2 regions of the Priestia filamentosa genome follow, and region 2 is predicted to be linked to the other one. Evidence: riboswitches for the same ligand, from Rfam matches in the RefSeq annotation. Region 2 holds a riboswitch; the other holds the start of a gene.

Region 1 (16,429 bases), on a different contig from region 2:
GATTTTTCAAGAATCTAACAACGTTTAAAATTTTCCGCGAGCGAGAAGTATATAAAGAAGAAAGCTCATTTTATCAACTATAGTTCATGTACAAAACCATAAATCTCATATATTTACGAGGAGGAATTGAAAATGGCAAAAGTTACGGTAGGAGAAGAGAATGGAAGTCCAATTGAACTGTATTATGAAGATTATGGGAGTGGAAAACCTGTAGTTCTTATTCACGGTTGGCCTTTAAGTGGACGTTCGTGGGAATTTCAAGTTCCTGCTTTAACTGAAGCTGGTTATCGTGTTATTACATATGACCGTAGAGGTTTCGGAAAGTCCTCTCAACCATATAAAGGATATGAATATGATACGCTAGCCTCTGATCTTAATAAACTTCTTGAGCACCTTGATCTTCATGATGTTACGCTTGTTGGATTCTCAATGGGTGGTGGTGAAGTAGCTCGCTATATTGGAATATACGGAACAGAGAGAATTGAAAAGGCTGTTTTAGCAGGAGCTGTTCCTCCTTACCTTTATAAAACTGATGAGCATCCTGAAGGTGGGCTTGATGATGCCACGATTAAGGAATTTGAAAATGGAGTGAAACAAGATCGCCTTGCATTCCTTGAAGACTTTACAAAGAATTTCTTCTCTACAGAAGATCAAAAAGACCTTGTAAGTGAATCATTCCGTCTATACAACAAAGATATTGCCGCCTTTGCTTCACCAAAAGGCACATTAGATTGCATCTCCGCTTTTGGAAAAACAGACTTCCGAAATGATTTAAAGAAAATGAACATTCCAACGTTGATTATTCACGGTGACGCAGATTCCATCGTTCCATTTGAAGTAAGCGGAAAACTTTCTCATGAATCAATTGAAAACAGTGAACTAGCTCTTATTAAAGGTGGACCACATGGGTTGAATGCAACACATGCCGAGGAGTTTAATAAGGCGCTTGTAAACTTTTTAAATAAAGAAAACTAAGGTATATGAAAAACAGAAGCGAGAAGGCCATAATTTATGGTCTTCTCACTTTTGTTTCAATTTCTATACTCAAATGTTTTAATCTTCTTTTTCGTTTAAAGGTGTAAAAGATTTAGATATTAAACTAAAACAACCTAAATTCTCATCTAAAAAAATCATTTCACCTACGTTTTATGTTACTGTCCATTTGTTTTCTTTTTCCCTCTAGTCCCATATAAAATAAATAATAGAATAAACCATACCGGTGTCAACAATAAGGCTGGACGTGTTTCTTTAGAGAACAGCATAATAATAAGAATTATAGCAAACAACGTTAGGACAACATAATTTATAAATGGGGTTAATGGCGCTTTGAATGTTGACTTTGAATGTAATTGTGGACGTGTTTTCTTATATCTTAAATGACAAATAAGAATAACACTCCAAACCCAAATAAAACAAATGGCACTAATGGTTGTCACAATTCCAAAAGCTTGTTCCGGTATAAGTTTGCTTAAAAGAGCTCCCACCGAGATGACAAGCGTAGATATTAATAACGCGTTACCTGGTACATGGTTTTTATTCAATTTTGTAAGATTCGATGGACCTTGGCCCTTAGTACTTAAACTATATAACGTCCGGCTCGTTGAAAACATTCCACTATTACAAGCCGAAGCGGCTGAAGTTAATACAACAAAATTAATGATTCCTGCGGCAATCGGAATACCAATCAAACTAAACGTCTTAACAAAAGGACTTTCTGCTGCATTTAGTTCCATCCATGGATTAATACATAATAAGACAATAAGTGCACCAACATAGAAGAATAAAATTCTTAGAGGAATTTTATTAATTGCTGATGGGATATTTTTCTGTGGATTAGATGTTTCTGCTGCCGATACACCTACTAATTCCACACCAACATATGCGAATATAACCATTTGAAATGAAAGTAGGAAACCTGAAATTCCATTCGGAAAAACTCCTCCATGTTCCCAAAGATTTTTAATCGTAACTGGTCCTGTATCTGTCTTGAATCCCATCACTAGCAAAATAATCCCAACGCTAATTAATACAAGAATAGTAATTACTTTGATTAAAGCAAACCAAAACTCCAATTCTCCAAAAAGTTTCACAGTTAATAGATTGAGTCCTAACAAAATGATTACGCAGATGAGTGCAGGTATCCATTGCGGGATATCAAACCAATATTGCACATATACACCAACAGCAATAACATCAGCCATTGCTGTCATAATCCAACAAAACCAATATGTCCATCCGGTCACAAACGATGCCGCAGGTCCAAGATATTCTTCCGCAATATCTGTTAAAGATTGATAACCTGCTTTAGATAACAACAGTTCCCCTAGCGCCCTCATAACAAAAAAGAGGGCCATACCTACGATTAAATAGGCAAAGATAATAGAGGGTCCTGCCAATTGTATGGCTTTACCAGATCCTAAAAATAGCCCAGTACCAATAGTGCCTCCAATTGCGATAAGTTGAACATGACGATTTGATAAATCTCTCTTCAAGCCTTGCTGTGCCAAACTTAACTCCTCCTTAAAATGAATAGAATTACCATGTGAAATTGTGAACAATAAATTAACCCAATAAAAAAAGAGATTGGATGTCCTCCAATCTCTTGATCATAAGAATAACAAATAATATTCGTTAAGCTGATTACTATCAGCATAACAAATAAATATCCGGTACTCTTCTGTCCTTTTGCCTGAGATTGTGAACCCTTCGGCGCCGCAAACTTTCTGCAGTCTCTCCAGAAGCTGCTCCTGCTATAGTGTGACCCATAACAATCATAGCTTTCTATTTATTAAATTTTTGGATAGGTATCATTACTGTCGAATAGTTTTTTATTCTAATGTTAGTTAAATGTTTTGTCAATAACAAAGATAATTCTCATTTATTTAATCTCCCTGAAATAAGGAGATAGAAATCATTCAATTAAAACCAATGTTACTTATGATATGACTCTCACCATACATATTTAATCATTGCTTTATAAATTCCTACGTTTATAAAGCATATAACTCCAGTTTTCCCCTATATCTTCTCTATTTATTTTACGTTATAAAAAATGATTAGTAAAATAAGAATATATAAATTTCTAAACCCTATAAAATATTTATTTAAAATAATAAATGCATTTTAATTGACAATAGTATTCAATTCTATATAATAATTAGTATAAATTAATAATTATTATATGAGGTTTACAAAGTCACTGAACAAACTCTCTATAATAATTAAATAGTAAATCTAGGAGGAATTTTAATTATGTCTCTAATTGGAAAAGAAGTACAACCATTTACAGCACAAGCTTATAAAAACGGTGAGTTTATCGAAGTTACAGAAGAAAATCTAAAAGGTCAGTGGAGTGTTGTTTGTTTTTACCCAGCAGATTTCACTTTCGTTTGCCCAACTGAGCTTGAAGACCTTCAAGAACAATATCCTGCACTTCAAGAATTAGGAGTTGAAGTATTCTCTGTTTCAAGAGATTCTCATTTTACACATAAAGCATGGCACGATTCATCAGAAGCAATTGGCAAAATTACTTACACTATGATTGGTGATCCTGCACATATCCTTTCTCGCCAATTTGATGTATTTATCGAAGAGCTAGGTCAAGCTGACCGTGGTACTTTCATTCTTGATCCTGATGGTGTTATCCAAGCTGTTGAAATCAATGCAGATGGCATTGGTCGTGATGCAAGCACGCTTATCAATAAAATTAAAGCTGCACAATATGTTCGCAACAACCCAGGTGAAGTTTGTCCTGCTAAATGGCAAGAAGGCGGAGAAACACTTAAGCCAAGCCTTGACCTTGTAGGTAAAATTTAAGGAGAGCGATTATAAATGGCACTTGATGCAGAAATTAAATCACAATTAAATCAGTATCTTCAACTATTAGAAGAGAATATTCTGCTTAAGGTCAGTGTAGGTTCAGATGACGTATCAAAGGAAATGCTAGCTCTTGTTGATGAGCTAGCTTCCATGTCATCTAAAATCACTGTCGAAAAAGTAGAATTAAATAGAACACCAAGCTTTAGTATCAACCGTGTTGGCGAAGAGACTGGCATCACTTTTGCTGGTGTACCTTTAGGACACGAATTCACTTCTTTAGTATTGGCTCTATTACAAGTTAGTGGACGAGCTCCAAAAATTGATCAAAGTGTAATTGATCAAATTAAAAAGATTGATGGTGAATATCACTTTGAATCTTATGTTAGCCTAACTTGCCACAACTGCCCTGACGTTGTGCAAGCACTAAACATTATGAGTGTGCTTAACCCTAACATTACGCACACAATGATTGATGGAGCTGCATTTAAAGAAGAAGTCGAAAGTAAAAATGTTATGGCTGTACCAGCTGTCTTCCTTAATGGAGAATTCTGGAATGGAGGCCGTATTTCACTTCAAGAAATTATTGCTAAATTAGGTGAGGGCTTAAGTGCAGAGGATTTGGCAGACAAAGATCCATACGATGTCCTCGTTGTTGGTGGCGGACCAGCTGGAGCAAGTGCAGCCATCTATGCAGCACGTAAAGGTATCCGTACAGGAATCGTTGCTGAACGCTTTGGTGGACAGATTCTTGACACACTAAGTATCGAGAACTTTATTAGTGTAAAAGCTACTGAAGGACCTAAGCTTGCACAGGCTCTTGAAGAACATGTAAAAGAATATAATATTGACGTAATAGACCTACAGCGTGCTAAACGTTTAGAAAAGAAAGATCTTTTTGAAATTGAACTTGAAAACGGTGCTATTCTTAAGAGTAAATCTGTCATTATTTCAACAGGTGCTCGTTGGCGAAATGTTAACGTTCCTGGCGAACAAGAACTTAAAAACAAAGGAGTTGCGTACTGCCCTCATTGTGATGGTCCATTGTTTGCAGGAAAAGACGTAGCGGTTATCGGTGGCGGTAACTCTGGTATTGAAGCGGCAATTGATCTTGCAGGAATTGTGAAACATGTTACAGTTCTTGAATTTGCATCAGAGTTAAAAGCAGACCAAGTGCTTCAAGAGCGTCTTAACAGCCTGCCAAATGTAACAGTTGTAACGAACGCTGCTACTCAAGAAATTACGGGTACTGACAATGTAACTGGTATTACGTACACTGATCGTGAGACAAATGAAGAACATCATGTTGAATTACAAGGTGTGTTTGTTCAAATCGGACTTGTGCCAAATACTGAATGGTTAGAGGGGACAATTGAGCGTAATCGCATCGGTGAAATCGTTGTTGATAAGCGTGGAGCTACTACAATGCCTGGAGTGTTTGCAGCAGGAGATTGTACAGATAGCGCCTATAACCAAATTATTATTTCCATGGGATCAGGTTCGACGGCAGCCTTGGGTGCATTTGATTATCTCATTCGAAATTAATTTAGAACTTAACTAGTGAAATCCTAGTCTAACGGTTCTTTTGATATTTATAAATTCCTCGAACATTTATAAATGCCATTAAAAAACCTGTTAGACTGAGATAGATCACCTTACCATAAACAATTTTAACATTTTTTTTAGAAAATCACTATCCTGTCTAGTTAGATAGAATAGTGATTTTCTTTTTTTATTATTCTTTATTTTTTATATCAAAAATAGCTTATGATAGAAAAATCCAATACAAAAGACATAGTTTCACAGCCCTCTATTATTTTACAACCCACAATATTTTTAAGATTCCACAGTATTTGGGAATTTAAAATATTAAAGCTCAAAACATCTCTATTTCCTTTAGCAATTTCTTTTCACTATGTTACCGCTTGTAACCTTATCCTTATAGACTGATTCATTCTTGTCGCTTCCACAACTACTAATAGTTAATAATATTAGCATTGTATCAAGGAGCACCTATATCTTAATTAATACAAGACATCCTTCTCGTTCAATTCCCTCCCTTTCTCTCTTTATACAAATATATTCAACCAGAAATATCTCCTAGTTTTAGAATAAAAAGGACTTTTCTCTTCACTTCTTTTTACTTATTCTTCAACCTCTCAGCAAGTTCATATAGGGAATGGTACTGTTTAATTTGATAATACCGTCCTTCTTTTTGTAAATATCCCTTATCGCAAAATTGTGTAAGCACATGCAGTAAGTGCCGATATGATACACCTAAATAATCGCAAATTGTTACGTGTTTCTCCTTATAAACTCCTTCATCAGCAGTTTGTAAAATAAAATCTGCAAGCCGGTTTTCGAGAGGAAAAGCGAGGCTTTGGGAATACTTTGCAGCCATATGGGTTGCCTTTACACTTAAAAATTTGGCTAATTCACATAGAAATTTCGTATTTTCCAACAAACATGTGCGATAGCGCTGAATAGGCAGAGCAAAACAAACAGTCTTCGTAGAAGCTTGAATTCCTTTTGTATAGTAAACTTCATGTAATAATTCCATTTCTCCAATGTAATCGTTTGTGTTAATAAAATTGATTAACGAAACTTTTCCATTTTGATGTGTTACATATATTTTTGCTTTTCCTTCAATAACATAAAATAAAAAGTCTGGTCTCATGCCTTCTTTAATAATCCATTCATCTCGTTGATATTCTTGTATTTCTATAAATTCTTCAACTGGAAAAGAAAATAAATCTGCAATATAGTTCTTCTTTAAATATAGTTGCTTTTTCTCACCCTTATAGATTTCCATAATCCACCTCAAAATATGAGATATCTCATATTATTCGTATGTATCTCCATGATATCATGCAAATATTGGGGAGGGATACAGAATGAAAACACATCATTGGATGAGTACACAGTTTTTTAGTTTTTATATGACATGGGGAATTTTTCTTCCCTATTGGACTGGATGGATGATTCATACAAAAGGAATAACCGTTGCTCAAGCTAGTTTGATTATGAGCTTAGGTTTGGTTGCAAGAGGACTTTCCACACTATTTGCCTTTCCTTATTTATCAGGAAAATTCAGTAGTAAAACATTATTAAATGGAGCTGGAGCAGGAACTCTGGTTGCCATTCTATGTTATATTCCAGCAAATTCCTTTGTGAGCTTACTTATGGTCACCCTTGTACTGCACTTTTTTTACCCGCCTTTAATGCCTGCTTTAGATAGTGCTGCTGGCATCTTAGTACAAGGTAAACAGTTAAGACATTATGGGAAAAGCCGCAAGTGGGGATCCATTGGGTTTGTTGCAGCTGGCATAATTTTAACCTTCTTTACAGGGAGACTTGGAGATGAGGTAATTTTAGGGGCACTTTTACTTGGCACCTTAATATTTGTGTGTCTTGGTTTTATGCGCGCACCTGTTATTTTATCCAAAAAGCCACAGGTGGACCAAACACAAAAAAGGAGTATGTTACAATTATTTCGTATTAAACACTTTAGTTTGGTACTCATCATTGTAATCTTACTGCAGGCAGCACATGCTTCTTATTACAATTATGGTTATCTTTTTTTACAAGAAATCCATGCACCCAAATATTTAATTGGTGTGATTATTAACATTGCCGTGATTGCAGAAATTGTTTTTTTCGCAATCGCAGATCGGAGATTTTATAAATTTTCAGTAGGATCCTTGCTCGCACTAGCAGCACTTGGTTCTTCTATACGTTGGATATTAGTGTTTTCCTTTCCAAGTGTAATTGTTTTCTGTATTGCACAAACATTACATGCGTGCTCATTTGCTATGGGGCATTATGCATTTATGAAATACTTAATTAAAAACATTCCACATGAGCAGATTACGAAAGCACAAGGTATGTATTCAGCGCTAGCACTTAGCTGGAGCACTGCAGTGTTCACGCTTTTTGGTGGCTTTTTATACGAAATTGAGCCACGATATGCCTTTATCGGAATGATTATTTGTACCATTCCCTCAATGCTGCTTGCACTTGTATATCAAAAGTTGGAGCTTAGAAAAAATGTTTTAATTTCTATTTAGTTCTTTTACTTAAAATCTTACAAAGCTGAGTCAACCTTATCCGCTGTATAAACTTCAAATGCTATGGCAAAGTATATTTTCATTTTATCTAATGTCTGAAATCCGTGCCAAGCCTACATAGACATAAGATAATACTAATTATTATAAAACAGGCGGCTTATCCATTTTGGATAAGCCGCCTGTTTTATGCATGTTTACAAGATATAAGGAGAAACTTTATTTACTTATGATAAGGCTCACTGTAACGCATCTTAGTGAGGTTTTAATTCAATTCTTTATTTGGTATAACAATGAATAGGGAATTAAGTTCATAGTATTTCTCCCTTTAGAAAATCAAATTAAAGCATTGATATACCTAATATAATTATCAATTAAATTACTTTATTAGAAAATAAATCTAAATCCATATATTTTTTGTTTCGGTAATATCCCCTACTACTTTATTTTCAAACAAAAACATCTGCTTTCTTACTTAGTATAGTACTATACTAAAACTATGCAATATATAATCCTCTGGAAAGGAACTTAAGATGAATTCATCATTAGAAATGCTAATCCAAGTTTTTGAACGGGCGGCACTCTTGTTAATTTGCTTATTTTTTTTAACAAGAGTCCCCAGATTTAAAGAATCTCTCCATAAAGAACAGCATTCACTTTCGGAGAAAATTGTCATCACTCTTATCTTTTGTTTATTTGCTATTTTTGGGACCTATTCCGGAATTAAAGTGGAAGGGTCTTTAGTCAATGTAAGAATTATCGCTATCATGTCTGGGGGCATATTATTCGGTCCATGGGTAGGCATCATTACTGGAATTGTTTCAGGTGTGCATCGTTTTTTAATTGACATTGGTGGCGTAACATCCATTCCATGTCTAATTACAAGTATTATTGCCGGGATAGCATCCGGTTTTATTAACCTTAAAGTAAAAAAAGCAAAGCGTTGGATTTATGGGATTATCGCAGGGATGAGCTGCGAAGTCCTTACCATGTTATTGATACTTGCTATGTCAGACCCTTTTAAACTTGGCCTCGATATTGTATCAAAAATTGGCTTTCCTATGATTGCGGGTGAAGTCAGTATCGGCTTGATTGTTTTATTGGTCATGAGTGTGGAAGATGAAAAGGAAATGATTGCTGCTAAACAAGCAAAGTTAGCCTTAGATATTGCCAATAAAACATTACCTTATTTTCGTTCGATCAATACAGAATCTTTGACAAAAATTTGTACAATCATTAAAGATCAAATTCATGCCGATGCAGTGGCTATAACCGATACAGAAACTGTCCTTGCTTATGTTGGCTTTGGTGAAGAACGGTATAAAATTGGACAAGAAATCATAAGTGATCTAACGAAATCAGCAATCCGTAGTGGTGAAATCACGATTAGAAATCATGTGGCTGATCAACAAACTCCTGAAATTCAGTCTCTGCTCATCATGCCATTTGAAGAGCGGGGAGAAGTCACGGGATCTCTCAAAATTTATTCTCGCAAAGCCTCCGAAATGACCTATCCTTTGCAAACGATGGCAATTGGTTTATCACAAATTATTTCTACCCTTATGGAAATATCCCGTGTCGAGCAGATTAAGGAGGCAGCCAACAAAGCAGAACTAAAGGCACTGCAAACAAAAATTAATCCACACTTTCTCTTCAATGCACTGAATGCCATTGCGTCGACAACCCGACGCAATCCAGAAAAAGCCCGTGAATTGATTGTTACTTTATCAAGCTATATGCGATACAATCTGGAGTTAAATGATGAACTTATCAATATTCATGATGCACTAAAACAGGTGCGCGATTATGTTGAAATTGAAAAGGCTCGTTTTGGATCTAAACTTCAGGTGGAATATGATATTGAAGAAGTAAACATAAAACTTCCAAGTCTGCTTATTCAGCCACTGGTCGAAAATGCAATTATTCATGGCATACTAAAAAATGGTCCCGGTATTGTTACAATTGCTGTGAATGACCTCGGTGATAGAGTCCGGATTAGCGTAAAGGATACGGGAGCTGGGATAGCAGATGAGGTAATAGAGAATTTGTACCGGGATGAGGTCCCTGCAAATAAAATCGGATTATATAATGTACATCAACGAGTTAAATTGATTTATGGCAAAGGACTAATCATCAAAAGATTATCTCCAGGTACTGAAGTTTATTTTGATATTGTAAAGGAGAAAAAATGAAAGCGATTATTGTTGAGGACGAATTTCCTGCAAGAGAAGAATTAAAATATCTTATTGAAACACATAGCAGCATCCAAGTGACCAATTGCTTTGAAGATGGATTAGATGTCCTAAAATTTTTACAAGAAAATGACACAGATGCTATTTTTCTTGATATCAACATTCCATCTCTCGATGGGATGCTGCTGGCAAGCAATATAAGTAAGTTTGCAAAAAGGCCCTATATTATTTTTACAACAGCATACAAAGAGCATGCGGTCCAGGCATTTGAACTTGAGGCTTTTGATTATATCCTTAAGCCATATGATGAGAAGCGGATTGCTTCTATGTTGCATAAGCTTGAATCTGCTTTTTTGCGTGATCTAGATCAAATAGATAAAGAAGAGAAGTTATCTTTCCCAAAAAATAATTCAGTTAAAATCTTAGGAACAGATGCTCGAGTAAATTTGCGAAAAAACGATAAAATAATTGTCACAGACGTGAATGATATTTATTATGCGTTAGCGAGTGAAAAGGTAACACTGGTCTATACATTTGATGAAGAATACACGATGCCAATGAGTATAACAGAGTTCCATTCCACTCTTCCTCAGAACCTTTTCTTTCGCTGTCATCGCTCTTATACAGTAAATTTATCCAAAATTCGTGAAATCGTCCCTTGGTTTAACCAAACCTATATGATTCATCTTAAGGACTTTAATGCTGAGATTCCTGTAAGCCGGAGCAAAGTAAAAGAGTTTCGACAAATTATGCGATTTTAACTGCAATTCATTCCCTTCTTTAAGCATTTGGTTCTGAATACGATTTCATGATTTTTTTTAGTGGTATGATCTTCTTGTAAACGCATTCTACTAAGAAACCAGCATTGGTTTCGTAAGTTGAAGGGAAGATCAACATGAATTCACAAACAAGTAATCGCTGGCTGATTGTTCTAGGAACCATTATTGTTCAAATGGGCTTAGGAACTATTTATACATGGAGCTTATTTAACCAACCATTGGTTGATCACTTTGGCTGGCAATTGAACTCGGTAGCCATTACTTTTTCAATTACAAGCTTTGCTCTAGCTTTTTCCACACTGTTTGCTGGCAAACTTCAGGATCGCTGGGGAATTCGCCGCTTAATCGCAACTGCGGGCATTGTCTTGGGCGCAGGTTTAATCATTAGCTCACAAGTCTCATCATTATGGATGCTTTATATCTTGGCTGGTGTTGTGGTGGGATTTGCCGATGGTACTGCTTATATCACGTCATTGTCAAATCTTATTAAGTGGTTTCCAGAGAGAAAAGGGCTTATTTCTGGAATCTCTGTCGGTGCTTATGGTACAGGAAGTTTGCTGTTCAAATATATTAACGGGTCACTAATTCAACACGTTGGCGTATCTTATACATTTTTATACTGGGGCATAATCGTGATGATTATGGTTATAGGCGGCTCATTCTTAATTCGCGAGGCACAGGTAACAAGCCAATCCCCGGCTGTTAATGGGGTACAAGCTAAAGACTACACAGTTAAAGAAATGCTTAAAACAAAAGAAGCTTACTTATTGTTTATTATGTTTTTCACTGCGTGTATGAGCGGTTTATATCTAATCGGAGTTGTAAAAGATATCGGTGTAAGTTTAGCTGGTTTGGATGTGGCAACAGCAGCCAATGCTGTTGCGTTGGTAGCGATTTTTAATACAATTGGCCGCATTATCCTTGGAGCGCTATCAGATAAAGTTGGCCGTTTAAAAGTAGTAGCAGGCGCTTTGTTAGTGACTGCAGTAGCTGTATCTGCTTTAAGTTTTCTAGAACTAAATTATGGATTGTTCTTTGTGTGTGTTGCAGGAATTGCTTTCTGTTTTGGCGGAAATATAACCATTTTCCCTGCAATTGTTGCTGATTTCTTTGGCTTAAAAAACCAAAGTAAAAACTATGGGATCATTTATCAAGGGTTTGGGATCGGTGCATTGTCCGGATCATTTATTGCCGCAGCGCTTGGCAGCTTTGTTTCTACTTTCACGTTTATTGCCGTGTTAAGTATAATCTCAGTAGTCATTGCGCTGTTTATCAAGGCACCTGGTCAAAGAGATATTTTGAAAAAAGAAAAAACTCACGCCGCATAAAAGGCTACCAAGATTGGTTAATCCCAACAAAATAGCCTTCATAGGTCACTGTATTAGAATAATAATACGCTAAAAGGTACCTCTATTTTAGAGGTACCTTTTATTCATAAAAATCAGCGGTTACTTATGATACGGTTCTCCTCGATTAATTCGAAATCCGCGATAAATCTGCTCCACTAAAATTAATCTCATCAACTGATGTGGAAAAGTCATTTTTGAAAATGACAATGTATCATTAGCTCTTTTCATTACATCACTGCTTAATCCTAGTGATCCACCAATAACAAAAGCAATTTTGCTTTTTCCATATGTAGCAAGCTTATCTAAATCATCTGCAAGCTGTTCAGATGATTTCATTTTCCCTTCAATGGCGAGAGCAATGACATGTGTATCTTGTGAGATTTTAGCAAGTATCCGCTCTCCTTCTTTTCCTTTCACTTGTTCCATTTCAACCTCACTAAGGTTTTCAGGTGCTTTCTCATCTGGAAGTTCAACTACTTCTACCTTTGCATAAGCTGATAAGCGTTTTAAGTATTCATTAATACCTTGTTTTAAGTATTTTTCTTTTAATTTTCCCACTGTAATAATCGAAATATTCACAGGTTTTCTCCTCTCTGTAAATAGTTTACAAACAAGTTATACACAGAAATTATCCACATATCCACAAAGAGTGGCATATATGGTATAGGATCACTCGTTCCCCACTATATATGTAGCATTATTTTCGCAATATTCACAAGTTATACACAGTTCTTTATCTAGCTCTTTCATAATTGGGGCTTCTTCTGTTTCATCAACAATAATATCAAGCGCAAGCTCTACGTGCTCAAGGCAGCAATTCACTTTCATATTTTTTTCTCCTTTACGTTTTCTTCTTCCTGTGGACAAAATAATACACAGAAAATTCTGGAGTTATCCACAAGTTATTAACGTAAAAACAGGAGAAAGATTTCTCCTGTTTTACTTTGGTTCTTCCACAAGTTTTAATGTTTCGTTTTTCTTCTTTCCATTTCGATAAAACGTAATGTCTAATGTATCATTGACTCCTTTTTGATACAAGTATTTGCGGAGATCAATGATGTTTCGTACACGTTTACCTTCAATTTCAACAATCACATCATATTCTTTTATTCCAGCTTTAGCTGCTGGTGAAAGACGGGAAACGCGAAGCACTGCTACTCCCTCTACAATGCTTTTTGGCAACTTTAACGTTTCTTGTAGATGATAACCCGAAATTTGTGATAGTGAAAGAGTACTTACGCCAATATACGGTCTATGAACTTCTCCATCTTTTTCAAGATCTTCAATAAACGGTCGTGCTGTATTAATCGGGATTGACAACCCAATTCCTTCAACGGCATCTTGAGCAATTTTCATGGAGTTGATACCAATAACTTTGCCTGCCACATTAATAAGAGCTCCACCGCTATTTCCAGGGTTAATTGCTGCATCTGTTTGAATAACCTCTGCTTGCCAGTCTGGATTTCCGTCATTGTTTAAGTCTTGAGGAATTAATCTGTTTGTGCCTGAGATAATTCCTTGTGTGACAGAACCTGCAAACTGAAGACCGAGAGGATTACCAATTGCAATTGCAGGTTCTCCTGTTTTAATACGGTCTGAGTCTCCAAATTCAGCAAGTGTTTTAATATTCTTACCATCAATTTCAATGACCGCTAAATCTGTTAAATCATCTCCACCACGTACTTTTCCAGCAATACGCGATCCATCTTTTAAACTTACTTCAATCTCATTTGCACCTTCAATAACATGATAATTGGTGACAAGATATGCTTTATTTCCACTCTTTTTATAAAGGACTCCTGAACCTGTTCCAGCTTCAGATGATTCACTCTCATCTTCCCAGAAACCACTCTTTTGGATGTTCACAACCCCCACAACGGCATCAGATACTTTATCAACAGCTTCAGTAATGTCCGTTGTCACATCAATCGAAACAGACCGCTCTTCTGAAATGTTGTTTCCCTCTTTATTACTGCTCTCTGTGCGGCTTGATAAAATGCCATTTCTCTCTAAGGCAGGAAGAGCAAGCAGGATAAGAATAGCACCGATAATTGCACCAATAAGACCTGTAAAAAATATAGTTCTCTTTCTTCCTTTCCGTTCATCGTAAAGCCCCACTTCAAACATTCATCCTTTCTCACATTAGACATATGCTTTTATAGTATGGATGTTTGAAGTTTTTCTATCCTTCATTTAGAGGGATTTACGTGTGTGAAAGATCAATAAGAGGTGTTGGCTTTTTCGGATCAGTATCATGGATGTTGAACTGAATGCCAACCCCATGGTCTTTTTCTTTTAATGTTTGCTCTGCTGTCATTCTGGCAAGTTCTTTCATATTGTTATCTTGACTTAAATGAGCTAAGTAAATATATTTTGTATGATCTCCAATCACTTCTGACAAAGCGATAGCTGCATCTTCATTTGATACATGACCAAGGTCGCTCAAAATACGTCTCTTAATATTCCACGGATAATGTCCCATGCGAAGCATCTCAACATCATGATTGCTCTCAAAAATGAAGGCATCGCTATTTCTAACAATGCCTTTCATTCTATCGCTAACATATCCGGTATCTGTTAAAAGAGTGAGCTTTTTTCCTTCACTATGAAACGTGTAAAACATTGGCTCTGCGGCATCATGGGAAACCCCAAATGATTCAACTTCAATTCCTCCAAAGCTTTTTACATCTCCAATTTCAAATGAAAACTTTTGCTCTGTTGGAACTGTCCCAATTAAGTGCTCCATTGCCTTCCACGTTTTTTCATTTGCGTAAAGAGGCAGTTTATATTTTCTCGCGAGCACCCCTAGACCTTTAATATGGTCACTATGCTCATGGGTCACTAAAATGCCTGATAAGTTCTCAATTGATTGATCAACCTCTTTAAAAAGTTGTTCCATTTTTTTGCCACTAAGTCCTGCGTCAACTAGTAGTGATTCTTTTCCATTGCCAACAAAAAGAGCATTTCCTGTACTCCCACTTGCTAGCACACTAAATTGTAAACTCACCGTTCTCACTCCGTTTTTTTAACCATTACGTCTTTCTCTAATCAAGGGCTGTCACATAGTACACTTCAGCCTCACCTTTTTCCTTATCCACAGTGACTCGCCATGTTGGGGCTAAGATTTGTGAATCAGTTGCAGGTGGGAAATATGCATAATATCCTAAATCCATGCTAACTTTACTACCTTGATTAATTTTATTACTATTATACAGTTCGGTAACAGCATTCACTGGACTTTTCACAGTTTCAGTTTCTGTTCTCTGTTCAAACTGCTCTAGCATCCTTTGTTTGTAAGATACCATTTCATTCTTTTCATTAAGTTGAATGGTAATAAAGGTTTTAGTGTTATCATAAACAGGCTTTTGTTTATACAACTGGGCAAACGTAATTTGCCCACCATCTTTATCAATCTGTACTAGCTTATACTGATCCCCATTTATCATGTTCTTTTTCACAAAGTCTTCTAATTTGTTCTCTTCATCAGAAGAAGGTAAAGAAGTTGGCTTTATGAACTCTCCATGAATTTCTTTCCCATCTTCCTGAACCTCAACCTTTTGCTCTTTTAAACTACTCGTTTCTTTTTCCGTAAATGTATGAACATACGCTTTAATATATCCTGCCTGCTGATTACTGATTGGGGACTCTTTAAACGTAATATTAGCATCTTGTAATAATTCTTCACCTGTACGTTCTGAAATCACATCAAGCTGGTTAGCTTCCCTTTTAACCATAAATTGACGAGCAAGAAAAAGGTCCAGGATAAAGAAGATAACGATAAAAATCGTTTTCGTCTTATTCCAATCCATCCTTATCTCCTCCTTGCTCTGCTTTATCTACAATTTTGTACCATATTCCATCATACTTATAAAACCAATATGGCTTGAGCGTAATTACATTTGTAAAATCTTTCTCTGTTTGCAGCTCATAGCCTACTACAATATTTTTTAATTTGCTGTCATCAAAGTCTTCTCTTGCTTTAATTTCTTTTATAACATCTTCACCAGATGGTAATTTAATCTTTTTTCCATACTCATCTGAAAGTTTCCCTAATTGAAAGGTTGGACGTTTATAATCAGAGATATTTTGTCCTGAAGATTGTAACGTAACCTTCGATAAATCATCATCATTAAAAACAGGATAATAATCTTCATGAAGCTGGAATGTTACACTCTGAGCTGGAACAGTACTATCCCATTCTGTTAAATAATATGGATCTGTCCACCCTG
Region 2 (16,429 bases):
ACAGCGCCTCGTTCAAATTCGCTGTCCGTATTGTGAGGAAAAGTGTGTGCCGCTTTGCAAAATAATGCGAAAACAAAGACAGGCAGGCATCTATGAATTTTTATACGGAAAAGTACTAAAGGAAGTTCTCCAAGAGGCGAACGGAAAGCAAAAAGTCTATTCATATCCAAAACTCAAAGATATGGTGTGTCGAGGCGTTACTTTTGGATACCTTTATCCATCAATATTGGAAAGCTGGAAAGCATATGAGTAAAAAAACAAAACAAAAGAAGCCGTTGCGTGAACAGGCTCAGCTATTAACAAGGCTAGCGAGTTTATTAGAAAAAGGCTATACGATGTCTCAAGCACTAGAATTTCTTAGACTTCAAGGAGATAAAAAGCTTGGAACTGAAATTAGAAGTTGCTTAACAGCTTTGAAAAAGGGCCGTCCTCTTCATGAAGCATTCCAGTTCTACGAGCTCAATAAAGAAGCGCTTGTTTACCTTTATTTTGCAGAACAGCATGGGGACATTAGTTTTGCTTTAAAAGAAAGTGGACGACTTACAAATGAAAAAGCACAGCAGCTTATTAAAATTCGCAAAGTTATTCAATATCCCCTTTTATTATTTTTGTTCTTAATTGGCTTATTTATGACAATGTCATTCGTATTAATTCCTCAATTTTCTTCACTTTACAGCTCCATGAATGAGAAACCTTCTTTTTTCCTTCTTACCTTTTTCTTTCTAGCAAATCATTTTCCACTCCTTTTCCTAACTTTTATCATCATAATGATAGGTATCCTCTTTTACTGTAGAGCATATTTAAAAAGATTATCTCCAGCTCAGAGGGTAAGGTTTTTATCATGCTTGCCAATCTTTGGACCTCTTTATAAAGGTTTTTGTTCTTACTCCTTATCAGCTCATTTAGGCAATCTTTTGAAAGGAGGGTTGTCTATTAACGAAAGTTTACAAGCATTTTGTAGGCAAAAACATTCACCATTTTTTCAAGGAGAAGGAAAACGATTGAAGCTTGCTCTAACAAGAGGAAGACGACTTCCAGAAATTATTGCAGAAGTTTCGTATTATGAATTAGAATTGTCGCAAATCATTTCGCATGGCCAGTCAAATGGTAACTTAGCACAGGAGCTTTGTGACTATAGTGCACTTGTGATTGAGAAATTAGAAGGGAAAATAACAAAAATAATTAGCATTTTACAACCTCTTTTGTTTTCTCTAATCGGGTTAACCGTTCTTTGTTTATATTTGGCGATTATGATTCCTATGTTTCAAGCAATGTCCAGTTTATAAGGAGGTAAAAGTACATGATAAGGAATGAAAAAGGCTTTACCTTAATTGAAATGCTTATTGTGATGCTAGTTATTACGGTTTTACTTCTTATTATGATTCCGAATATTGTTAGTCATAATAAAGCAATCCGAAATAAAGGGTGTGAGGCTTTTCTTAATACTGTTGAAGCCCAAGCCCAAGTATATGAAATTGAAAAAGGAAAGAAACCAACGATGAATGAACTTATTGAAGGAGGATATTTGAAGGAAGCTAAATGTCCTAACGGAACAGAAATTACAATAAATGCTGATGGAAAAGCAAGTGAAGTTAGTGGGGGATAAGAACAAAAAGATTGAAAGAGGATTCACGCTCCTTGAAACAGTTATTGTATTATTAATGCTTCACATTGTGATTGTCATTTTTGTTTTTTCGTTTCACCATCTTATCAAGACTTATAATGAGCAAGCGTTTTTTGACAGATTTCAAAAAGATGTTCTCTATGCACAACAGCTTGCTATTCATCGTCAAACACCAACAGCCATTAAATTTTCCCCTGAAGATCACAAATATCAAATAACCGCTCAAGGCAAAGTCATTTCTCAAACTTTTTATCATAAAGACGTTAACATCTCCTTCAAAACACTGAGGCCACCAATTACATTTGCTACAACTGGAAATATTAGTAGACCTGGTACTCTTCATGTTACTTTTCAAAAGAAAGTATATGCAGTGGTATTTCTACTTGGGAGAGGCAGGATGTATATTAATGAAGTATGAAAAAGGTTTTGTTATGGTGGAAGCAGTTATCGCCTTTTCAATTTTTCTTCTTCTCACACTTTCTATTCTCCCGTTTTATATTCATTTAAAACAACAGCGTGCAAATTTAGAACGTGAATACATGGCGAGAACCGCATTATATAATGAGCTTCTGTATCAAACATATAATTCTCATCACCACTCTTCATCTACAACAAACTTCAAGTTTACTTTTCAAAATGTCCAAGGTGGTAAGAGAGGATGTGTTTCTTGGTACACATTTAATGGGAAAGAAAAAAAGGTTTGTGAGGTGCTATTTCCGTGAAAAGAAATGGATTTACACTGCTTGAAACCATCTTTTGCTTTGCCATCTCAGTTCTTCTTTTAGCATCTTTTCCACTTCTCTTATCAGTTATTGAAACGGAAAGTTCTTATGATACTTTTACACAAGCAGAGTGGGATACATTTATTGCTCAAACGTCTATTGAACTTCGTGAAGCAGAAGAAGTTTCTATCTATAAATCATTGTTACAATTGTCGCCTTCAGGTCAAAATATTGTTGTGCAATATGAAAAATATGGTCCTCTCATTAGACGAAGAGTAAATGGATTAGGTCATGAGATTGCTCTTCGCAATATCCAGTCCCTTTCTTTTTCAGCGCATTCTCCCAAAACCATTACAATTGCAGTTGAGTCATTAAAAGGAAAAGTTTACGAAGCTGTTATTCCCTTATATGGAGAAGGGCTATGAGGAAAAATGAATGGGGATTTGTGTTGCCAATCACTCTTCTTCTATCTTTTCTTGTCCTGTTTCTTCTTACTCATTATAGTGCGCTTTACATTGTAGAATCGCGAAGTTTTTATGAAACGAAAGGAAGATATCAGCTTCAATATTTGATTAATCACGGTCTATTTGAAGCAAAAAAGTATGTTAATGATTCATTAAAAAAGGAGGAGGCATCATGGGTTGAAACCAAAAACGGAAGTGTCGAGATTACGATTATTCCTTTAAGTGCAACGGAAGCAAAAGTAGAGCTTGTGTGTAAAGGGGAGAATAGCGGAAATGCAAAGGTATGGGTTGTTATGGATGTAGCCTCTCATAAAATCATCCAATATCAAGAAGGGGCATCCCTTTCTTTTTAAAGCTTGGCTATGGAAAACGAAAATGAAGTTAGTTTTATCGTTAATAAAACTTAAGGGATGATGAAGTACAACAGATAAGCAAAGCGTAAAATTAGCATTACTCTGCTAAAATTAATTGTGCATATTATAGTTTACTCCATTTTCTATTCTCTATCCTTTTCTTCCATGATTAAAATCCATTAAAAAAGGGCATGCTACGTACTGAAAGAAGGTGGACAACGTGTCAGTGAATGATTATGTTAAGTTTATGACACAAGAAATTGTTCAATACATGGATAAGCCAAAAGACGATCGGAAAAAACAGCGTCAGCAAAAAAAGCAAGAGCGCCAACCGTTTGCAGTTCGCTGGTTTGGTGTTTTACCGTATGCGCTAATTATGATGAAGCGTCGTCAAAAAAATAAATAGCATAATAAGCATCCTGCTCTGTAGGATGCTTTTATATACAATCCTTTTTAAGTGTGTTAAAGTAAAAACTACTTTAACGCATAACGAGTAAGAATATTCTATCAATTTATATATAGAGAGAGTCACACATGAACGGATGTATATGTAAGGGGGATTAAGGCTTATGGCTGTACAAGATCAATTTAAACGACCGCTAAGAGATTTGCGCCTTTCTGTTATTGATCAATGTAATTTTCGCTGTCACTATTGTATGCCAGCCCATATTTTTAATGAGAATTATACGTTTTTACAGAAGGAAGAACTTCTCACAGATGATGAGCTCGTACGCTTAAGCGTGTTGTTTTCTCGGTTAGGAGTGGAGAAAATACGCATTACAGGTGGAGAGCCATTACTTAGAAAAGGACTACCTTCTTTAATAGAAAGAATTGGGGAAAAAACAAGGATTGAAGATATTGCTGTAACAACAAATGGCGTGTTTCTTCCAAAGCTTGCTCAAGACTTGCGAGGAGCAGGGGTACAGCGTGTTAACATTAGTTTGGATGCCATTGAAGACGATGTATTTCGTTATATGAATGGAAAGGGTGTTGGAATTTCTCCCGTTTTAAAAGGAATTAATGCTGCTAGAGAAGCAGGTCTCTATGTGAAAATTAATATGGTTGTCCAAAAAGGTGTAAATGACAATCAAATCCTGCCTATGGCTCGCTATTTTAAGAGATTAGGAGTAACGCTTCGATTCATTGAATATATGGATGTTGGATCAACAAATGGCTGGGATATGAGGGATGTAATGACGAAAAAGGATATTCTAACAGAACTACAAAGCGAATTTTCGCTGATTCCTGTAAAAGAAGCCTATTTTGGGGAAGTTGCAAAGCGCTATAAGTACAGCGATAAAACAGGAGAAGTTGGTTTTATTAGTTCTGTTTCAGACACATTTTGTGGCTCCTGTACAAGGGCAAGAGTATCTGCAAGCGGGCAGCTTTATACCTGTTTGTTTGCTTCAAAAGGAACGGATTTAAGAGAGAAATTAAGAAGCGGTAAGTCGGATGAAGAGCTTTTTGAATATATTTCTTCTGTGTGGGAGATGCGTGATGATCGGTATTCAGAAGATCGAGCAAACTTAAAAGATAAGCGTGAGCCAATTGAGATGTCTTATATTGGTGGGTAAATAGTGCATATTTAATGCACTATTTTTTTGAAGTGAGAGAATCTATCGAGAAGTATCTTGTATAGGAAAGGTTAAATTCATAGCAAAAGATATTTCACTGTTTCGTAGAGGTCATGTTAATAACTTTCTTTTTGAAGAGTGATTTTTATCTATTATTACTAACAAAGAATTAAAAAAAGTAATGAAAAGGAAAAATCTTGCTTTTTTATCTAATAAAAGTATTCCAATGACGTTCTTTTTTCCCATATAACCAACATGTTAACAAATTTGTCTCAATTATGTCATAGAATGTTCAACATTTCACAAACAAATATATATATGAGGGAGTATACTAGAGGCATAGATTAGTTTGCTCAATATTTCACAAAGATAAATTTAGAGAGAAAGAGGGGGACTTTATGGATGTAGTTGAATTATCACGCATTCAGTTTGCTTCCACAACATTATTTCACTTTCTATTTGTACCACTATCAATTGGATTAGCTTTCATCATTGCAATTATGGAAACAATCTACGTAGTGAAGAAAGATGAAGCATATAAAAAGATGGCAAAGTTCTGGGGGCACCTGTTTTTAATTAACTTCGCTGTCGGTGTTGTAACAGGTATTTTACAAGAATTTCAGTTTGGAATGAACTGGTCTGAATACTCTCGCTTTGTTGGAGATGTGTTCGGGGCGCCGCTCGCAATTGAGGCATTACTTGCCTTTTTCATGGAATCAACATTTTTAGGGTTATGGATTTTTGGTTGGGATCGTTTGCCGAAATGGCTTCATGCCCTCTGTATTTGGCTCGTTTCATTAGGAACGATGTTCTCAGCATTTTTTATTTTATCAGCAAACTCTTTCATGCAGCATCCAGTTGGAGAAGTACTTCAACGAGGACGCCTTGAAATGCATGACTTTGCAGCGATTTTAACAAATGGACAGCTTTGGGTTGAGTTCCCTCATACGCTATTTGGTTCATTTGCAACAGGAGCACTATTTATTACAGGTATTAGTGCAATCGCCTTTTTGAAAAAGAAGCACGTTGATTTTTATCAAAGATCTTTTAAAGTAGCAATTGCTGTTGGAGTAGCATCAGGAATTGGGCTAGCACTTTCAGGGCATGAACAAGCTCAATATTTAGTTGAAACACAGCCAATGAAGATGGCAGCAGCAGAAGGGCTTTGGGAAAACAGTGAAGACCCAGGAGCATGGACAGCTATTGCCAATATTGATACAGCGAACAAAGAAAATACGTCAGAGGTTGAAATTCCTTACCTATTAAGTTACTTATCTTATGGCAAGTTCTCAGGTTCTGTAACAGGTATGAATGAATTACAAGAACGCTATACGAAAATGTACGGAGAAGGAAACTACATACCACCGGTTAAAACCGTATTTTGGAGTTTCCGCGTTATGGCTGTTTTAGGAGGAGCAATCATTGGATTAGCTATTCTAGGGGCGTATCTTTACGCTCGTAAGAAATTAGTTCAAAGCAAATGGTATCTTCGCTTGATGGTTATAGCTATTTCATTTCCTTTTATAGGGAACTCAGCAGGTTGGATTATGACCGAAATTGGACGTCAACCATGGGTTGTTTTTGGATATATGCAAACAGAGGATGCTGTTTCAGCTAACGTAACAGCGGGGCAAGTACTGTTTTCACTTATTGCTTTCTCAACATTTTACATTATTTTATTTGCAGTTATGGTCACTTTATTTGTGCGGGAGATTAAAAAGGGACCACATCATGAGGAAGAGATGATAGAAGAAAATCATGATCCGTTTATGAAGGAGGGTCAACATGCTATCTCTTAATGAATTTTGGTTTATTCTTGTGGCCTTTATGTTTGTTGGATTCTTCTTCTTAGAAGGATTCGACTTTGGAGTTGGAATGTCAACAAAATTTGTAGCGAGAACAGATGCAGAACGCCGCGCATTGATCAATTCAATTGGTCCTGTTTGGGATGCTAATGAAGTTTGGCTGATCACAGGGATTGGCGCAATGTTCGCGGCATTCCCAAACTGGTATGCTTCAATGTTAAGCGGTTTTTACCTTGTTTTCGTGATTATCTTACTTGCTTTAATTGGTCGGGGCGTTGCATTTGAATTTAGAGGAAAAGCAGAAAGTCCTGTTTGGAGAACAACGTGGGACTGGGTAATTCTTTTTGGAAGCATTATTCCTCCACTTGCTTTTGGCACAATGTTCACAGCTGTTATTCAGGGAGTACCAATTGACGGGGATATGCAAATGAGAGCATCTTTCTCAGATATTGTAAACTGGTATACGCTACTTGGTGGGATAACATTAACAATGCTTTGTTTTATGCACGGCCTTACATTTGGAACAATCCGTCTTATGTATGATTTAAGAGATCGCTGTCGCCAAGTTGCTAAGAAGCTACTGCCCATTAATGCTGTTTTGTTAGTTGCAGTTGGAGTGGCTACTTTCTTTAAAACAGATTTGTTTACAGTGCATGGAAACTTATTGGAGTACTTATTTTTGGCAGGAATCGTTGTTTACTTATTTCTTGGCTACTTTCTAACAAGAGGACGAGACGGCTGGGCGTTCTTTTCGTCAGGTCTTGTCATCATGTTAGTAACAGGATCACTGTTTATTGGATTATTTCCACGGGTAATGATTAGTTCAATTAATGAAGCTAACAATTTAACCATTCACAATGCAGCATCTGGAGCTTATTCATTAAAAGTAATCACATATCTTGGACTCACATTGCTACCGTTCGTTTTAGGATATCAAATTTGGAGTTACTACGTTTTTCGTAAACGTATTAACCATAAGGAGCATATGGAATACTAATGGGAAGAAACTTAATGGCCTATAAAGGCATCAAAAGAGTATTAGCGCTCGTATCTCTCGGGGTGCTTCTTCAAACTATAGCCATTATTTTTCAAGCAAAATGGCTAGCAGAAGCCATTACCTCACTTTTTAACGGAAAAAGCTTAACATCACAAATAGAAACAATAGGCTACTTTATAGTAGCCTTTCTTGCTAGACATCTATGTTCATTGTTAATAAAAAAAATACTTTATAAGTTTGGAGAAACGACTGTTACTGAATTACGGTCAGCGCTCCTTCAAAGTATTTTTAAGCTTGGACCACGCTATACAAAAAGGGAAGGTACGGGACATCTTGTAACATTTTTAATTGAAGGATTAGGAAAATTACGTGATTATCTTGAACTTTTTATTCCGAAACTTGTTGCTATCGGGATTACACCATGGCTTGTGCTTATTTATATTTGGTTTTACGACCATCTTTCTGCTCTGATTTTATTGATTACAATGCCCATTTTAATTGTCTTTATGATTTTACTTGGACTTGCCGCACAGAAGAAAATTGACGCACAGTGGGCATCATATCGTTTACTTTCAAATCATTTTGTTGATTCGTTGCGCGGTCTTCGCACCTTAAAGTTTTTAGGGAGAAGTAAAGAGCATGGTGAAACAATTGAAAAAGTTAGTGGTCAGTATCGAAAGTCAACAATGGGTACGCTTCGTATTGCCTTTTTATCAACGTTTGCTCTTGATTTATTTACACAGCTATCCATTGCTATTGTAGCAGTTATGTTAGGTTTACGTCTTATCGACGGTACGCTTACATTAGAGCCAGCTCTTCTTGTGCTGCTACTCTCACCAGAATACTTTCTTCCTATTCGAGAAGTTGGGAATGACTATCATGCAACGTTAGATGGAAAAGAAGCGGGAGAAGAAATACTAGCCGTAATCAAAAAAGGCGAGGAAGTAACCATTTCAGGAACAGCACCTCATTTTACAAAGGAAAGCACAATTACTTTTCAAAATGTCGATATTCATCATGAAGGAAAAGAAGAAAATACGCTGCATAACCTTTCTTTTCAAATAAAGGGAAATCAAAAAGTAGGAATTATGGGAATGAGCGGAGCTGGAAAGTCTACACTAATTGACGCGTTAAGCGGTTTTCTGTCTATTAATGAAGGAGCTGTTCGCATTGATGGAGAAGACGTTCAGCTTACTTCAGGAGCATGGCAAGAACAAACTGTTTATATTCCTCAGCACCCGTTTATTTTTACAGGTTCTATTAAAGAAAACATTCGGTTTTATCAGCCTGATGCGAGTGATGAAGGAGTAAGATTAGCCATCCGTCAAGCTGGATTAGGAAGTATGGTAGCTCGTCTGCCACATCGTGAAAATGAAATTATCGGAGAGGGAGGGCGCACGCTAAGCGGTGGTCAAGCACAGCGGATTGCGTTAGCAAGGGCTTTCTTGAGTGAGCATTCTATCCTATTATTTGATGAACCAACAGCACAGCTTGATGTGGAGACTGAGTATGATTTAAAAGAAGTATTACTACACCTTTCACAAGATAAGCTCATGTTCTTTGCTTCACATCGCTTACATTGGATGAAAGAAATGGATGTTATTTTAGTGATGGAAGACGGCCAAATTGTTGAAGTTGGTACACACAAAGAGCTTATAGAAAAAAACGGAGCGTACAAACGATTACTAAAGGCACAAATGGGGGATGCATCGTGAAGAAGAGCAGCTGGATTATGCCATATGTTCAAAAATATAAATACCGAATGATTGCGATTATGCTGCTTAGCATGCTGTCAATTGGATCAGCAGCAGCGCTTATGTTCACATCTGGATTTTTAATCAGTAAATCCTCACTTCGTCCTGAAAACATTTTGCTTGTTTATGTACCGATTGTACTTGTTCGTACGTTTGGGTTGGGGCGCGCCGTTTTTCGCTATTCGGAGCGTCTAGTAAGTCATGATTTTATTTTACGTGTACTTGCTAAGATGAGAACGCGTCTCTATCATCTTGTTGAGCCACGTATTGCAGGAAACAAACAGCTAAAAACAGGAGAAATATTAGGCGTGCTTGCTGAAGATATTGAGGGGCTTCAAGATCTTTATTTACGGACAGTCTTGCCTACAGCTTCAGCGCTCTTACTATATATTATTAGCATTATTGCTCTCGGCTATTTTAGTCTTCCTTTTGCTCTTTTAATGGCTTTGTATTTTTTTATGCTTATTATCGTGATGCCTATTTTCTCTCTTGTGCATATGAGAGCGGTAAATAGAACATATAAGCACGAAAAAGATCGTATGTATCAATATACAACAGACGGTTTGCTTGGTATTAGTGACTGGCTTATGAGCGGTCAGAAAGGCACTTTTTTAGAGCGAGTCCTACGCATTGGTCGTAAAGTGGATGAGGCTGACCGAAAAACAAAAAGGTGGCAATACTACCGGGAGTTTATCGCTCAAGTTGTTGTAGCAGCTATGATTGTAACAATGATGATATTCTCATCAAACTTGTTTTCGCATGGTGAACTTGCAAACGTCTATATTGCTGCTTTTGTGCTTGTTGTTATTCCGTTATCAGAAGCTATTATTCCTGTTTCAAATGCAGTTGAGAAATACCCACGCTATGAAGAATCGCTAACACGTATTACAAACTTGGAAAATAAGCTAGAGTCTTCAAAGGAAAATAGCTTAGAACAAGTTGTGTATAACCGTTCAAAAGAGAATATTACAATTGACTTGAAAAATCTATCATTTCAATATGAAGAACAAGAAGGAGCTGTGCTAAAAGATCTTAATTTGCACATTCCTCAAGGGAAGAAAATTGCCATTATCGGAAGAAGTGGAGCGGGTAAATCTACGCTTTTACAAGCAATTCAAGGGCTGCTTGTTCCAACAGGGGGATCTGTTACGTTAAATGAATACAATGCTTCGTCTATTAAAGACGGAACATCTTCTCTTATTTCAGTTTTAAATCAAAATCCATATTTGTTTAACACAAACGTAGCAAATAATTTGCTACTTGCAAACGAGAGCGCAACAGAAGAAGAAGTTAAAGAAGTAGTGAAAAAAGTTAGATTAGAAAATCTTGTTTCCTCTCTTCAGGACGGATATCAAACCTCAATGGAAGAGACAGGACAGCGCTTTTCAGGTGGTGAACGTCAGCGAATTGCTCTTGCTCGGGTTCTTCTTCAAAAAACGCCTATTGTCATGCTTGATGAACCAACAGTTGGTCTTGACCCTATTACAGAAAGAGCGTTGTTAGATACCATCTTTGAAACGTTAGAAGGCAAAACGCTTTTATGGGTAACACATCATCTCACAGGAATTGAGAAGATGGACGAAATTATCTTTTTAGAAGATGGACGTGTGAAAATGAGAGGTACGCATGATGAATTACTAAAAACATCTGCTTACTATCAGAAGCTATATGAATTGGATAAACCAATACAGTTTGTCTAAAGCCGATTCTTTTCTCATTGGCTAATTAAAAAGAGGAGCAAATTCGCTCCTCTTTTTTAATTTAAACTTTCTACAAACTGAATTTTTTTCATTGTGTTGTTTTTCGGATCGACTTTGATTGTAATGAACACAGTAAACTTTTTCTCTCCTTGCTGAAGCCAAAGTTTAAAGCGCTGTGTTTCAAGGTTTTTTTCCTTTCCTTTACCAAGATATGCATAATCTTTAATTTGAGCAACAGGATACCTCATTTGTGTCTGTTTAACAGCGAGGCGGCCCCATTTCGCATGATCAGCTGATTGAGTTATATATGCAGATGTTTCGGCATGACCGTGTAAAAACGGCACGGTAATAAGACTTAGTGAAAAAAATGCAACAATTGTTTTAATAAAAAGTTTCATCAAAATCCTCCTTATTGTTTTCAAGCCATTTTTCGTTGTAGAAGGGTACGAACTGTTCCTTCCTGTAAATAAAAGATTCCTCCGTTAACGACGTTGACGGAGATTCTTGGTTCATATTGGTCTTGAAGCGCCTTCTTTTCAATATCATACGTTGATGGCTTTTCCTCAATGTCTTCGTAGAAATGATTAAGAAGATCAAGATCCTGTTTCCACCTTTCTTTTGCTTCTTCCGCCCAGCTGTGATCATCCTCATATATATGTTTTTCAATATATTGATGAAGACGATTGAATCCGCTTTTTGGTTTAATAATAGGAGAAAGGGTAAACGTAAAGTCTGGAATTTTAGGCGTTAGTGCTTGCCCTTTTAAAAGTTCGTGAAAATCTTCAATAATATTTCCTGTAATTAAGTGGATTCCAAGAGATAAAAGATAATCTCTTTTATGATCACACTGATACGACACCATAACGTTCATATTAAGCCAAGGATGCAAAGCAGTATTATGAGTTGAACGTGCTACATTAGCTTCATAAAGTCTGATTGCTGAGCCAAACCTTCTTGTTGCTTGGAAAATTTGATGAAGGCGGGGAGAACCGAAATGAACTTTCTCTCCTTTAATATCTTGGGGTGCATGCTGTTCATTTGTAATAAATGTTAAAGAGGCGGGATTTGGTTCCCCGCCAACTTTTTCTAAATAGTGCCAGTAAAAAGGGCGATTCATAAGCTCTTTGTCTTGATCAATTGTAAGTTGAACGGTTAGATAACCGGTTCCTTCTTCAAGAATCGAGCACTCTGTTGATTGAAAATATCCTTTCAAGAACTGGTGGATATCATGTTGCTGCATTTGCTGCATTCTCCTCTCCATCGTTCATATCATCAATAATAGAAGACAAATGTTCCATTTTAAGCTTCATTTCTCCCTCAGAACGAGAATGAAGGAAAACATCGTTCACATATTCTTCAAAGTCTTTCATTTCAAGCTGTGTAAGAATATCGTCTAAATTGCCAATTACACGTTCAAATAAGCGGATTTTTTCATATAAAAGTTTTAGGATATGCTCTTCAATTGTTCCAGACGTTGCAAAATTATAAATATGGACATCTTTTTCCTGCCCAAGGCGGTGAATCCTTCCAATTCGCTGTTCAAGGCGCATTGGATTCCACGGAAGATCATAGTTAATAATATGATGACAGAATTGCAAGTTGATTCCTTCTCCACCTGCTTCTGTAGCAATAAGAACTTGAACATTGTTTTGGAAAAGCTGTTTCATCCAATCTTTTTTTCCGCGTTTAAAGCCTCCACGGAACGGAACAGAAGAAATGCCATGCTGCTGCAAGAGCCACTGCAAATACATTTGTGTTGCTCTGTATTCAGTAAAAACAATAACTTTGTCATCAATTTTCTTAATGAGTTCCACCATTTTTTCTGCTTTTGAATTTCGCCCAGTTTTTCCGATGTTTCCAATCCTATCCATAAGCGTCTCAATTAAAGTGTATGGAGGGGTATACTCTTCACTTTCTTTATCAAGCATACCTTTTAGCGTCATATATACAGCTTCTTTGCTGCTGCATGCTTCACGTTGCAGTGTTAAAAGAGCAAAAGCACTTGATGGGCTATCGTGTTCTTTAAACGACCCAATAGCGTCATATAGCGCACGTTCCTCCTCAGAAAACTGAATCGGAATGGTTTCGACTTTCCGACTTGTCCATTCGATTCCAGTATCTTGTCTTCTGTTGCGAATCATGACTTTATTAATAAGTTCGCGCAAATGTTCATCATTTTCTAGCTTGCGGTTTTTCGCTGAAAACAACTCTTCAAAATATGCTTGATTTCCGAGGTGACCAGGCTTTAAAAGAGAAACAAGATTAAAGATTTCTTCAATTTTATTCTGCACAGGTGTAGCTGTTAAAAGAAGACAAAACTTCTTTTTTAGCTCTTGTACAAATTGATAGTTTTTAGTTTTATGATTTTTTAATTTGTGAGCTTCATCAATAATAATAAAGTCATAATTTTGTTCTAAAATAATGTCTCTGTGCGGCATGCGTTTTGCTGTATCGATAGAGGAAACAACAACATCACACTGTTCCCACACATAAGACTTGCGTTGTGCAACTGCTGGAATATGGAACTTTTGATTAAGTTCTATCGTCCACTGAGACACAAGGGAAGCAGGGACGAGAATCAGTACTTTTTTTACAAGACCTCGAATCATATATTCTTTTAAAATAAGACCTGCTTCAATTGTCTTACCAAGTCCCACTTCATCAGCTAATATAGCTTTTCCGTTCATCTCTGTTACTACTTTTTTAGCAACTTCCAGTTGATGTGGGAGAGGAGTTAAGTCGGCCAAATAGCTCGGAGCTTGAAGATCGTGAAAAGAAGGAACCGCTGTTCTTTGGGCAACTTTATAGGCAAGCTGATAAATATCGTAATTTGCCCAAGGGCCGTCTTCTTCGAATGATTTTAAAAACGAATCTTGCCATTCGTGATCAAATGAAATCGGAACATTCATATTTTTGCACCTCTTCTGCAAATTTTTATTGAATTTTCATAAAGTTTAATGGTAGGATAAATTTGTATTCAAGAATTGTTTAATAAGTATTTTTCAGTGCATGAACATTTTGCAACGAGTTCATTTTGCTTTTTTTATGTAGTATGTCCGAAACTGTAACAAAATATAGATGCGAATGAAAACAAAGGGAGAGACTATTATGTTGTAGCGCCGAAGGAGCAAGCGAATGAGCGAATCTCTCAGGCAAAAAGACCTTTGTTTGACGCAACTCTGGAGAGAGCTTAAAACCAAGCCACCAACGAGGCAACCTTTTCGTATGAGGAAAGGGAAACTTTCAGGTCAAAGGACAGAGTACTTCTTAAAAGGGAGTACTCTGTCCTTTTTTTAATACCGTTTTCTATTAACATAGAAGACAGAATTCTATTGAAAATAGAGATGTCAATTTTATAGGAGATGAGAATGATGAAGAAAACGCCGCTTTATGATATACACAGTAAGCTTGGTGCTAAAATGATTGATTTTGGCGGATGGAGTATGCCTGTTCAATTTTCATCCATAAAAGAAGAGCATATAGCTGTTCGTACTAAATGTGGGCTTTTTGATGTTTCACATATGGGAGAGTTTAAAGTAGAAGGAAAGGGAAGCCTTGATTATCTACAAAAGTTAATGACAAACGATGTTTCTGCTCTTTCTCCAGGAAAAGCTCAGTATACGGCAATGTGCTATGAAGATGGAGGAACTGTTGATGATTTGCTTGTTTATCAGCTTTCTCTTAACTCTTATTTTGTTGTTGTGAATGCTTCAAATATTGAGAAGGATTTTGACTGGATGAAAGCCCATCTTACCCCTGATGTTACGTTAACAAATGTATCAGAAGAAATAGCTCTTATCGCTCTACAAGGTCCTTCATCAGAAGAGGTATTAAGTAAACTAACTTCTCTTGATCTTTCTGAAATAAGTTTTTTTAATTTTCGAAATAGTGTCTCGGTAAATGGGGTTGAAGTGCTGATTTCAAGGACTGGTTATACAGGAGAAGATGGATTTGAAATTTATTGTCAAAAGAAACAGGCGTCTTTCTTATGGGAAACCATTCTAAGAGCAGGAAGAGATGAGGGATTATTACCATGCGGATTAGGAGCAAGGGATACCCTTCGCTTTGAAGCAGCCCTTCCCCTTTATGGGCAAGAGCTTTCACACGACATCACCCCATATGAAGCAGGAATTGGTTTTGCCGTTAAGTTAAATAAATCTTCATTTATCGGAAAAGAAGCCCTAGTAAAACAAAAAGAAACAGGCGTAAAGCGAAAACTTGTTGGTCTCGAAATGATTGAACGCGGCATCCCTCGTCATGGCTACCGGGTTTTTGTAGATGGAAAAGAAGTTGGAAAGGTAACAACAGGAACGCAATCTCCAACTCTTAAAAAAAATATTGGGCTGGCTCTTATCAATGAAGAATATACCTCTCTTGCAAGTGAAGTGTTTGTTGAGATTCGTAATAAGTTTGTGAAAGCATCCATTATTAAAACACCGTTTTATAAGCGGAAAAAAGGAGTAAAAACGCTATGACCCATCATTACTTGCCAATGACAGAAGAAGATCGTAGAGAAATGTTAGCCGCAATTGGTGTTTCTACTGTTGATGAGCTTTTTGAAGATATTCCAGAAAGCGTTCGTTTTAAAAGAGAATACAAATTAAAAAAGAGAGCATCTGAAGCATGCTTAACACGAGAGCTTTATGCTTTATCAGCGCAAAATGCTTCAACAAAGCAATATGCGTCTTTTTTAGGCGCAGGTGTTTATGATCACTACATTCCCTCTGTTGTAGACCATATTATTTCACGCTCGGAGTTTTATACTGCATATACGCCATATCAGCCTGAGATTTCACAAGGAGAACTTCAAGCTATTTTTGAATTTCAAACGATGATTTGTGAATTAACAGGGATGGATGTTGCCAACTCTTCGATGTATGACGGAGGTACAGCGCTTGCGGAAGCAGCGATGGTAAGTGCTGGTCATACTAAAAAACGAAAAATACTTGTTTCGTCAGCTGTTCATCCAGAATCAAGAGAGGTGTTAAAAACATATGCAAAAGGCCAAAACCTTGCTGTTGTGGAAATTCCTCATAAGGATGGATTAACAAATTTACGAGTGTTAGAAGAAGAGATGGATGAAGATGTGGGAAGCGTTATTCTTCAATATCCAAACTTTTTCGGTCAAGTTGAACCTTTAAAAGAAATTGAAAAAATTGCTCATAAGCAAAATGCTCTTTTTGTTGTGTCGAGCAATCCACTCTCACTTGGCGTACTTGCTCCTCCGGGAGAATTTGGAGCAGATATTGTTGTAGGAGACGCTCAACCTTTTGGAATTCCAATGCAATTTGGAGGGCCTCACTGCGGTTATTTTGCGACATCTAAAAAATTAATGCGTAAAATTCCTGGAAGACTTGTTGGTCAAACAAAAGACAATGATGGAAAGCGAGGATTTGTGCTGACACTTCAGGCAAGAGAACAGCATATACGTCGTGA

Evidence for each region. A riboswitch is a leader RNA that binds a small molecule or an ion and turns the genes downstream of it on or off. The one in region 2 is predicted to bind glycine.
Region 1: it holds a riboswitch for glycine, as region 2 does, so the genes downstream of both, B9N79_RS21640 (amino acid permease) here and gcvT (glycine cleavage system aminomethyltransferase GcvT) in region 2, are expected to answer to the same signal.

Annotation. Positions count from the first base shown of each region.
Region 1 is NZ_FXAJ01000008.1:37,639-54,067, reverse strand. Features, by position in the region: gene B9N79_RS21645 (alpha/beta fold hydrolase) at 133-975, shown strand; gene B9N79_RS21640 (amino acid permease) at 1,152-2,507, opposite strand; glycine riboswitch at 2,668-2,748, opposite strand; gene ahpC (alkyl hydroperoxide reductase subunit C) at 3,253-3,816, shown strand; gene ahpF (alkyl hydroperoxide reductase subunit F) at 3,832-5,361, shown strand; gene yeiL (transcriptional regulator YeiL) at 5,957-6,628, opposite strand; gene B9N79_RS21620 (MFS transporter) at 6,711-7,883, shown strand; gene B9N79_RS21615 (sensor histidine kinase) at 8,414-10,072, shown strand; gene B9N79_RS21610 (LytR/AlgR family response regulator transcription factor) at 10,069-10,833, shown strand; gene B9N79_RS21605 (L-lactate MFS transporter) at 10,968-12,179, shown strand; gene rlmH (23S rRNA (pseudouridine(1915)-N(3))-methyltransferase RlmH) at 12,300-12,779, opposite strand; gene B9N79_RS21595 (CxxH/CxxC protein) at 12,870-13,028, opposite strand; gene B9N79_RS21590 (S1C family serine protease) at 13,140-14,327, opposite strand; gene B9N79_RS21585 (MBL fold metallo-hydrolase) at 14,404-15,207, opposite strand; gene B9N79_RS21580 (two-component system regulatory protein YycI) at 15,245-16,009, opposite strand; gene B9N79_RS21575 (YycH family regulatory protein) at 15,996-16,429, opposite strand, start outside.
Region 2 is NZ_FXAJ01000001.1:414,484-430,912, forward strand. Features, by position in the region: gene comGA (competence type IV pilus ATPase ComGA) at 1-253, shown strand, start outside; gene comGB (competence type IV pilus assembly protein ComGB) at 246-1,286, shown strand; gene comGC (competence type IV pilus major pilin ComGC) at 1,301-1,606, shown strand; gene comGD (competence type IV pilus minor pilin ComGD) at 1,587-2,042, shown strand; gene B9N79_RS02240 (type II secretion system protein) at 2,032-2,346, shown strand; gene comGF (competence type IV pilus minor pilin ComGF) at 2,343-2,771, shown strand; gene comGG (competence type IV pilus minor pilin ComGG) at 2,768-3,163, shown strand; gene B9N79_RS02255 (YqzE family protein) at 3,384-3,569, shown strand; gene moaA (GTP 3',8-cyclase MoaA) at 3,733-4,737, shown strand; gene B9N79_RS02265 (cytochrome ubiquinol oxidase subunit I) at 5,136-6,536, shown strand; gene cydB (cytochrome d ubiquinol oxidase subunit II) at 6,523-7,539, shown strand; gene cydD (thiol reductant ABC exporter subunit CydD) at 7,539-9,254, shown strand; gene cydC (thiol reductant ABC exporter subunit CydC) at 9,248-10,993, shown strand; gene B9N79_RS02285 (DUF3889 domain-containing protein) at 11,050-11,391, opposite strand; gene B9N79_RS02290 (YqhG family protein) at 11,412-12,233, opposite strand; gene B9N79_RS02295 (DEAD/DEAH box helicase) at 12,220-13,902, opposite strand; glycine riboswitch at 14,078-14,167, shown strand; gene gcvT (glycine cleavage system aminomethyltransferase GcvT) at 14,362-15,468, shown strand; gene gcvPA (aminomethyl-transferring glycine dehydrogenase subunit GcvPA) at 15,465-16,429, shown strand, end outside.